2 regions of the Geodermatophilus sp. SYSU D00079 genome follow, and region 2 is predicted to be linked to the other one. Evidence: riboswitches for the same ligand, from Rfam matches in the RefSeq annotation. Region 2 holds a riboswitch; the other holds the start of a gene.

Region 1 (4,203 bases), on a different contig from region 2:
TGGTGCTGCACCGGGTGCGCGCGGAGGGGGTGGACACCCGCGCGGTGCGCCGGGACCCCGACCGGCCCACCGGCCTGTACCTGCGCGAGGAGGTGGCCGGGGCGCTGCGGGTCTACTACTACCGCCGCGGCTCGGCGGCCTCGACCCTCGCGCCGGGCGCCTTCGACCCGGCCGTCCTCGAGGGGGCGGCCTTCCTGCACCTCACCGGGATCACCGGAGCGCTGTCCCCGGAGGCGGTGGAGTTCCTGCCGTGGGCGGCGCGCACGGCGCGGGCGGCGGGCGTGCGGGTGAGCTACGACGTCAACTACCGCAGCCGGCTGTGGGAGCCGGCCGCGGCCCGCGCCGCCAGCGAGGCCCTGTTCCCGCACGTCGACGTCCTGCTCGTGGGCGACGACGAGGCCCGCGCCCTGTGGGGCTGGGACGACGACACCGGCCTGGAGCGGCTCGCCGACGCCGGGCCCGGGGAGGTCGTGCTCAAGCAGGGCGCCCGCGGCTGCACGGCACTGGTGGACGGCGAGCGGTTGACCTCGCCGGGCTTCCCCGCCCGCCAGGTCGACCCCGTGGGCGCCGGCGACGCGTTCGCCGCCGGCTACCTCGCCGCCTCCCTCTGGGGGGCCGAGCCGGCCGGGCGGCTGCGCACCGCCAACGCCATGGGTGCCTTCTGCGTCCAGGGCCTGGGTGACTACGAGGGCCTGCCCAGCCGCCGTGAACTGACCGCGTTCCTCGACCAGACCGTCGACCTCGGGAGGTGACGATGCACTCCGACGACCCCGCCGGCGTGCTCGAGGGTGTCTACGTCGCCAACGTGACGCCCTTCCGCGACGACGAGCGCTTCAGCGTCGACGTCGACTCCTACCTCGGCCACGTCCGCTGGCTGGCCGGGCAGGGGGTCACCGGCGTCGTCCCGTTCGGCACCAACGGCGAGGGCCCGTCGGTGTCGGTCCGGGAGAAGCGGGCCGTGCTGGAGGCCCTGCTGCCCGAGGTGGGGGCGCTGCACGTCGTCCCCACCGTCGCGGAGGGCAACCTGCCGGACACCCTGGACCTGCTCGAGCAGCTGCAGGACCTGCCGGTGCGGGCGGTGATGGTGCTGCCGCCCTACTACTTCCGGCCGGCGGCGGCCGAGGGGCTGCGCGTGTTCTACGAGCGCGTGCTGGCCGCCACCCGGCACCCGGTGGTCGTCTACCACATCCCCAAGTACGCGGTGCCCGTCCCGGCCGAGCTGGTGGCCGACCTGCCGGTGTGGGGGGTGAAGGACTCCGGTGGCGAGGCCGGCTACGCCGAGACCGTGCACGCGGCGGGCAAGGGGGTGCTCGTCGGCACCGAGGACGACCTGCCGGCCCGCCTGCTGACCGCCACCGGCTCCATCTCCGCGCTGGCCAACATCGTCCCCGAGCAGGTCGTCGCGCTGTACCGGCACGTCCGTGGCGGACGGACCGACGACGCCGCGGCGCTGTCGGCCCACCTGCAGCAGGTGCGGGCGATGACCAAGGAGTTCGTCGCGCCCGGGATGCTCAAGCGCATCGCCGAGCAGCGGCACGGGCACCCGATGGGCACCGTGCGCCCGCCGCTGGTCCCCGTCCCGGCGGGGTTCGACGCCGCGGCCGCGGTCGAGCGCGCCGTGGCGGTCCCCGTCGGCTGAGGACGCCGGGACGCGGCTGCCCCCGCCGCCCACCCGCGTCCCCGGACGCCTGTGCCCATACACCCTCGGGCCGTCGATCGGGTGCCGCGCGACGCGGGTCACCCGACGAATCGACGGCGCTCGATTGTCACAACTGCATAACGCCGGTTACCGTGGGTGGGTCCGGTCGATCGTCACGTCCCCGCCCGGGGAACCCGAACGGACGCCGCCGAGTCGCCCTCCGGGGCGAGCCGGGGACCCATCGCAGTACTGGGGTGAATCCCGTTCCCGGGCCGTTGGTCCGGGACGGGTAGGGCTGCTTCCCGCCCGAACCCGTCAGCTAACTCGGTAGGCGGCCATCGGAAGAACGGAGAGCGGCCGGATGGCGCGCCCCTGCCCTGCTGCACGACCCCGCCCGACCCGGTACCACCGGAGCCGGGTGCGCCCGCGCACCTGATCGCCCGCGGCCGTCCTGCCGCGCACCGCCCGCGGGCCACTCCCGAGCACCCCCGCTCGACCGGCCTCCCGCCGTCTCCCCGGTGTCCCGCGCAGCGCCCGGACGTCCGCAGCCCCCTGCTGCCCGCTCACCCCGCAGCCCGCCGCCTCCGGCGTGCCGCTGCGCCCGTAGACCCCGGAGCACATCCCCTCATGGACCCCCGCACCACCACCGGCCGCGCTGCCGACCGCCGCGGCCGCGCACGCCGCCGCCCGCCGGCGAGCGTCCGCCGCCCCGCGCTGTACCTCGGCGTGGCCACCGCCGGCGCCCTCATGGTCAACGTCCTGGTCGGCTCGGACCCGGCCGCGCAGGCCGAGGCCGGGACGTCGGAGTCGGTCAGCGTCGCTCGCGAGCTCGGGCTGACCGCCGACTCCGCCCCGGCAGCGGCGACGCCGGACCTCCAGTCCCTGGAGCAGCTGACCGCCAGCCGCAGCAGCCGCGAGGCCGAGCAGACCGCGGCGCAGCAGGCCCAGGCCGCCGCCGACCAGGCCGAGTTGGACCGCCAGAGGGCCGAGGCGGAGGCCGCTGCCCGCGCCGCCGAGGCCGCCCGGGCCGCCGAGGCCGCCCGGGCCGCCGAGGCCGCGCGGGCTGCCGAGGCGGCGAGGGTCGCGGAGGCCGCCGAGGCCGCCGAGGCCGCGCGTGCCGCCGAGGCCGCCCCGCAGCGGTCGGGGGGATCCGCCCCCGCGGCCGCCGCCGCGTCCGGCAGCGTCGCGGCGACCACGATCGCGCGCATCACCAACACCGCAGGCGCCACCAAGCCCGCCGCGCAGGCGGCCGCGAACGCCGTGGTCAGCAACGTGCCCGGTGCCGCCGGCATCACCATCGGCGGCACCCGCGCCAGCGCCGCCGACCCGGGCGGCCACCCCTCGGGCCTGGCGCTGGACTACATGACCAGCTCCTCGCTCGGCGACGCGATCGCCCAGTACCACATCGCCCACTGGAACGAGCTCGGCGTGGAGTACGTCATCTGGAAGCAGCGGATGCTGAGCTCACCCAACGGCTCCTGGAAGCCGATGGCCGACCGCGGCAGCCCGACGGCCAACCACATGGACCACGTCCACGTGAACTACCGGGGCTGATCCCCGCGGGGCATCGCGCCCCGCACCTGCACGAGGCAACGGCTCCCACCCGTCGACGGGTGGGAGCCGTTGCGTGTCCGGCGACACCGCAGGCCGGGACATCGGCTACGAGGTCTGTCCGGCGACCGCTCGCCCCCTCGTGGCGGCCGCCATCTGCACGCGCAGGCTCCGGCCGACCTTCGCCGGACTCAGGAACTGCCACGGCGTGATCAGCCGGCCTCCGTAGCTGGCCAGGTTCGAGGCCAGTCGGTCGTCGTGCGCGGCGCCGGCGAACATCAGACGCTCGACGGGGTTGAGCTTCCGACCGTTGGCGAGGTCGGCGATGAAGAAGTGGTGTGCGGCCAGGCGGTGGTGGTGCTGCCGCCCGTACCGCTGGAGGGCTGTGTCGATCTCGGCGTCGTCGGCCCTCGGGCGTGCCAGGACCGGACCGACCTCGTCGGCCAGCCACGCCGCGGACTCCAGTGCCCAGCCGCAGCCGACCCCCCACAGGTAGTCGGTGGTCAGGGCGGCGTCGCCGACGAGGGCCATGCCGGGAACCGCCGGTGCCCTGCTCACGTCCGGGTAGTGGGGCACCCCGACGTAGTCGGAGACCCGTCGCGCGGAGGTGAGGTCGGGGCCGTCGGGGAGGGCCTCGATGACCTGCCGGAAGCTGGTGTCGATGTCGCGGCGGAACTCGGTGAGCTTGTCGTGGGTGAGCATGACGGCGAGGACGGTGACGCCGCTGTCGTTGGGGAAGGCGTAGGCCACGTCGGGATCGGTCAGCCACATCTGGGAGCGCTCGCCGCTGGCGAGGGGAAGGTCCTCGAACGAGGCGAAGTAGATGAAGCGCCCGTGCTTCTTCTCCTTGGCGGGCACTGCGGCGGAGGAGGCGACGAGGGAGTACCGCCCGTCGGCGGCGACGACGACCCTGGCGCGGAACTCCTGGTCGTCGCCGGCGCGCGTGGTGGCTCGGACGCCCTGCACCCGGCCGTCCTGTGCGATCACCTGCGTGGCCTTGACCCCCAGGAGGA
Region 2 (4,203 bases):
GTCGACCACTCGGCGGCCACCACGCGGGAGCCGAACCGGATGTGCCGGTCGACGCCGTGCTCGCGCGCGGTCTCCTGCACGTAGCGGCGGATCGACTCGCCGTCGGCGATGGCCCGCGCCTGCGTCCACGGCTTGAACGAGTAGCCGAGGGTGAACATGTCGGAGTCCGACCGCACGCCCGGGTAGCGGAACAGGTCCCAGGTGCCGCCGATGGCCTCGCGCGCCTCGAGGACGGCGTAGCTGCGGTCGGGGCACTCACGCTGGAGGTGGCAGGCGGCGCCGATGCCGGAGAGCCCGGCGCCGACGATCAGCACGTCCACGTGCTCGGTGGGTGCGGTCATGGCGTTCCCCCTGGCTCGGCCGGTGACCTGCACCACGGTACTCGACACGGTGTCGAGTGCGTCAACGGCGCGTCGGATCGTCGGTGCCGTAGATGGTGCGCAGCCAGACGGTGAGCAGCACGTCGATGAGGTCGTCCTCCCCCACGGCCGGCTGCTGGCCGGCGAGGGTGCCCTGGATGACCCGCTCGTTCATCCAGTTCAGCGCGGTGGCGAGGTCGCGGGCCGCCGGGCCGCCGGGCGCCGCACCGCGCGCCCGCTCGGCCTCGATCGCCGCGGCGGTCTCCGCCACGAACCCCTCCATCACCTGCAACCACAGCTCCCGCACCTCGGCGCTGGCGGCCAGCAGCTGGGTCGCGGCCGCGGTCAGTGCCCGGTGCGCACGGAAGGTGTCGCGGACGGCGACCAGCGCCGCCCGCCAGTTCGCCCGCACGTCGTCGGAGGCGCCGGCCAGCGCCGCGGCGCGCAGCTCGTGGGCCTCGGCGACCACCCGGTCCAGCAGCGCGAGGACGACGGCGTCCTTGGAGGCGAAGTAGAAGTAGAAGGTCGGCCGGGAGATCCCGGCGCCGCGGGCGAGGTCGTCGACGGAGATCTCCGCCAGCGGGCGCTCGGCCAGCAGCGCCTCGGCGGTGGCCAGGATCGCCCGCTCCCGGTCGTCGCCGGAGGGCCGGCGGGCACGGCGCCCGCGGTCGGGGGCCACGCTGCTCACGGCAGCCGCCAGACCGTCGTCCGCCGCAGTCCGGGGCCCTCGGTCTCGGGGATCTCGTAGACCGCGGCGGCGGTCAACCGGTCGTGCGGCAGGTAGGGCCGCCCCGGGTCGCCGACGTACACCTCGACGCCGCGGGCGCGGGCGCGGTCGAGGAACGGCAGCACCCGCTCGGTCATCTCCCGGTCGTAGCAGACGTCCCCCGCCAGGACGACGTCGATGCCCTGCAGGTCGCGGCCCAGGACGTCGCCGGTCACGCTCACCCCGTCGATGCCGTTGAGCCCGGCGTTGACGCCGACCGCGGTGCGGCTGAACTCGTCGACGTCGCTGGCCAGCACCCACCGGGCCCCGGCCAGCCGGGCGGCGAGGGCGACCAGGCCGCTGCCGGCGCCGAGGTCGAGCACCGCCCGCCCCGCGACCACCTCGGGCCGGTCCAGCACGAAGCGGGCCAGCGCCTGACCACCCGGCCACGCCGCGGCCCAGAACGGCGGCGCCTCCCCGGCGCCGCCGTTCTGGGCCTCCATGGCCTCCCAGAGGGCGACGACGTCGTCGGCCACGTGCAGCCGGACCTCGGGGACCGACGACGGCCGCCGGACCTGGGTGTGGGCGCGGACGAAGCCGGACGGGACGACCCTCACGCCGACCGCCCGGTGGCCACGACGTCCGGGTCCACGCGCGCCCCCTCCTCGCTCGCCAACGGCACCGCCCGACCGTCCCACACCGGCCCCGGGAACGACTCGAGGGGCCGCCCCTGCCGGGACGGCCCCTCGATCCAGCACCGCTCGATCAGTACCAGTTGTTGGCCTGCGAGTGCGCCCACGCACCGCAGGGGCTGCCGTAGCGGTTCTCGATGTAGATGAGCCCGGCGTCGATCTGGCGGTAGCCGTCGGAGGTCTTGGCGATCCCGGTGCCGGCCCAGGTGGAGTTCAGGAACTGCGGGATGCCGTAGGCGGTGCTGGTGGGGTTCTGCGCGTTGGGGTTCCAGCCGCTCTCCTTGCCCCACAGGTTCTCCAGGCAGCTGAACTGCTGGGCGCTGCCGACCTTGGACATCGCGTACTCCTTGAAGGAGCCACGCGGCGCCGCGGAGCCACCGCTGCTCGGTGCCGGGGCGGCGGCCGGCGCAGCGGCGGCCGCAGCGGCGGCGGCCTGACGCTCGGCGGCCTCGCGCTCGGCGGCCTCGCGGGCGGCCTGCTCGGCGGCGGCGGCCTCGGCCGCGGCGCGCTCGGCGGCCTCGCGCTCGGCGGCCTGGCGGTCCAGCTCGGCCTGGTCGGCCGCGGCCTGGGCCTGGGCGGCGCTGGCCGCGGCGGCCTCGCGCTCGCTGCGGGAGGCGGCGAGCTCCTGCAGCGGGGCCAGGTCGGCGGCGTCCGGGGTGGCCGCGGCCGCGGTGTCGGCGGTGATGCCCAGCTGCTCGGCCACGCTGACCGACTCCGTCGGCGTGGCGGTGGCCTCGGCGTCGGGCGCGCCGGTGGCCAGGACGTTGACCACGATCGCGCCGGCCGCGGCGGCGGCCAGGAAGAACGCCGGACGGCGACCCTGGGCCGGCAGGCGCACCCGGCGGCGGGCGGGAGTGGTGTCGGGGGTGGCGGCGTCGACGGCGGGGGTGGTGGCGTCGAGCGCGGGGGACTGCGTGGTGCGGTCGTTCATCGAGGGGGGTGCTCCGGGGCGCGAGGGCGCACGCGGGCCGGCCGACTCCTACGGAGGGCAGCCCGGGGCGCAGCGGTCTACGGGAGGGGGTCCGGCGGCGGTCAGGGACGCGCGCGGCCGGTCACGGGGGAGGTGAGATCAGCGGACCGAGGAAGAGGCGCGAGGTGCGCGTGGCCCGGGATCCCTGCGGGCCGGGAGGGCCCGTGGGCGAGGCATGCGGATGCTCTCCGTTCCTTCCATGGCCGCCTACCGAGTTAGCTGACGGGTTCGGGCGGGAAGGTGCCCTACCTGCTCGGGAGCAGGATTCACCCCGGTGCTGCGGTGGGTCCCCGGCTCACGTCCGCGGTGCGCGGACACGACTCGGCGGCGTCCGGCCAGGCTCCCCGGATGGGGACGCACGACCGACCGGACGCACCCACCGTAGGGGCCGTTACCGTCCCGTGACAATCCCAGGAGCCACATGGGTCCCGTGACCCTCGTCGCGGGAGAGTGTCCGCGGACCCGGAATACGGGCCGGGCGAAACTGTTGCACGCAGCAGTAGTTGCGCTCTCAACCACTTGGAGCACGAGATGCAGTTCGGGATCTTCTCGGTCAGCGACATCACGACCGACCCCACGACCGGCCGCACGCCCAGCGAGGCGGAGCGGATCCAGGCGGTCGTGGCCATCGCGAAGAAGGCCGAGGAGGTCGGGCTCGACGTCTTCGCCCTGGGCGAGCACCACAACCCGCCGTTCTTCTCGTCCTCCCCCACCACCACGCTGGCCTACATCGCCGCGCAGACCTCGACGCTGCAGCTGTCGACGGCGACCACGCTGATCACCACCAACGACCCGGTGAAGATCGCCGAGGACTACGCGATGCTGCAGCACCTGGCCGGCGGCCGGGTGGACCTGATGATGGGCCGCGGCAACACCGGCCCGGTCTACCCCTGGTTCGGCAAGGACATCCGCGACGGCATCCCGCTGGCCGTGGAGAACTACGCGCTGCTGCGCAAGCTGTGGGACACCGAGGTGGTCAACTGGTCGGGGCAGTACCGCACCCCGCTGCAGGGCTTCACCTCCACCCCCCGGCCGCTGGACGGCGTCGCGCCGTTCGTCTGGCACGGCTCGATCCGCTCGCCGCAGATCGCCGAGCAGGCCGCGTACTACGGCGACGGCTTCTTCCACAACCACATCTTCTGGCCGCCGCAGCACACCCAGCGGATGGTCGAGTTCTACCGCCAGCGCTACGAGCACCACGGCCACGGCTCGGCCGACCAGGCGATCGTCGGTCTCGGCGGGCAGGTGTTCATGCGCCGCAACAGCCAGGACGCCGTCGCCGAGTTCCGGCCCTACTTCGACAACGCCCCCGTCTACGGGCACGGCCCGTCGCTGGAGGACTTCAGCCGCGAGACGCCGCTGACCGTCGGCTCCCCGCAGCAGGTCATCGAGCGCACCCTCGGCTTCCGCGACTACGTCGGCGACTACCAGCGCCAGCTGTTCCTCGTCGACCACGCCGGCCTGCCGCTGAAGACG

Evidence for each region. A riboswitch is a leader RNA that binds a small molecule or an ion and turns the genes downstream of it on or off. The one in region 2 is predicted to bind cyclic di-AMP.
Region 1: it holds a riboswitch for cyclic di-AMP, as region 2 does, so the genes downstream of both, ACI79E_RS14565 (hypothetical protein) here and ACI79E_RS18935 (aggregation-promoting factor C-terminal-like domain-containing protein) in region 2, are expected to answer to the same signal.

What each region holds. Positions count from the first base shown of each region.
Region 1 covers NZ_JBJGZS010000017.1:15,686-19,888, forward strand. Annotated here, with positions in the region: gene ACI79E_RS14555 (sugar kinase) at 1-752, shown strand, start outside; gene ACI79E_RS14560 (dihydrodipicolinate synthase family protein) at 755-1,639, shown strand; cyclic di-AMP (ydaO/yuaA leader) riboswitch at 1,836-1,988, shown strand; gene ACI79E_RS14565 (hypothetical protein) at 2,267-3,193, shown strand; gene ACI79E_RS14570 (NAD(P)/FAD-dependent oxidoreductase) at 3,299-4,203, opposite strand, start outside.
Region 2 covers NZ_JBJGZS010000028.1:23,532-27,734, forward strand. Annotated here, with positions in the region: gene ACI79E_RS18920 (flavin-containing monooxygenase) at 1-341, opposite strand, end outside; gene ACI79E_RS18925 (TetR/AcrR family transcriptional regulator) at 403-1,047, opposite strand; gene ACI79E_RS18930 (class I SAM-dependent methyltransferase) at 1,044-1,682, opposite strand; gene ACI79E_RS18935 (aggregation-promoting factor C-terminal-like domain-containing protein) at 1,831-2,688, opposite strand; cyclic di-AMP (ydaO/yuaA leader) riboswitch at 2,917-3,064, opposite strand; gene ACI79E_RS18940 (LLM class flavin-dependent oxidoreductase) at 3,259-4,203, shown strand, end outside.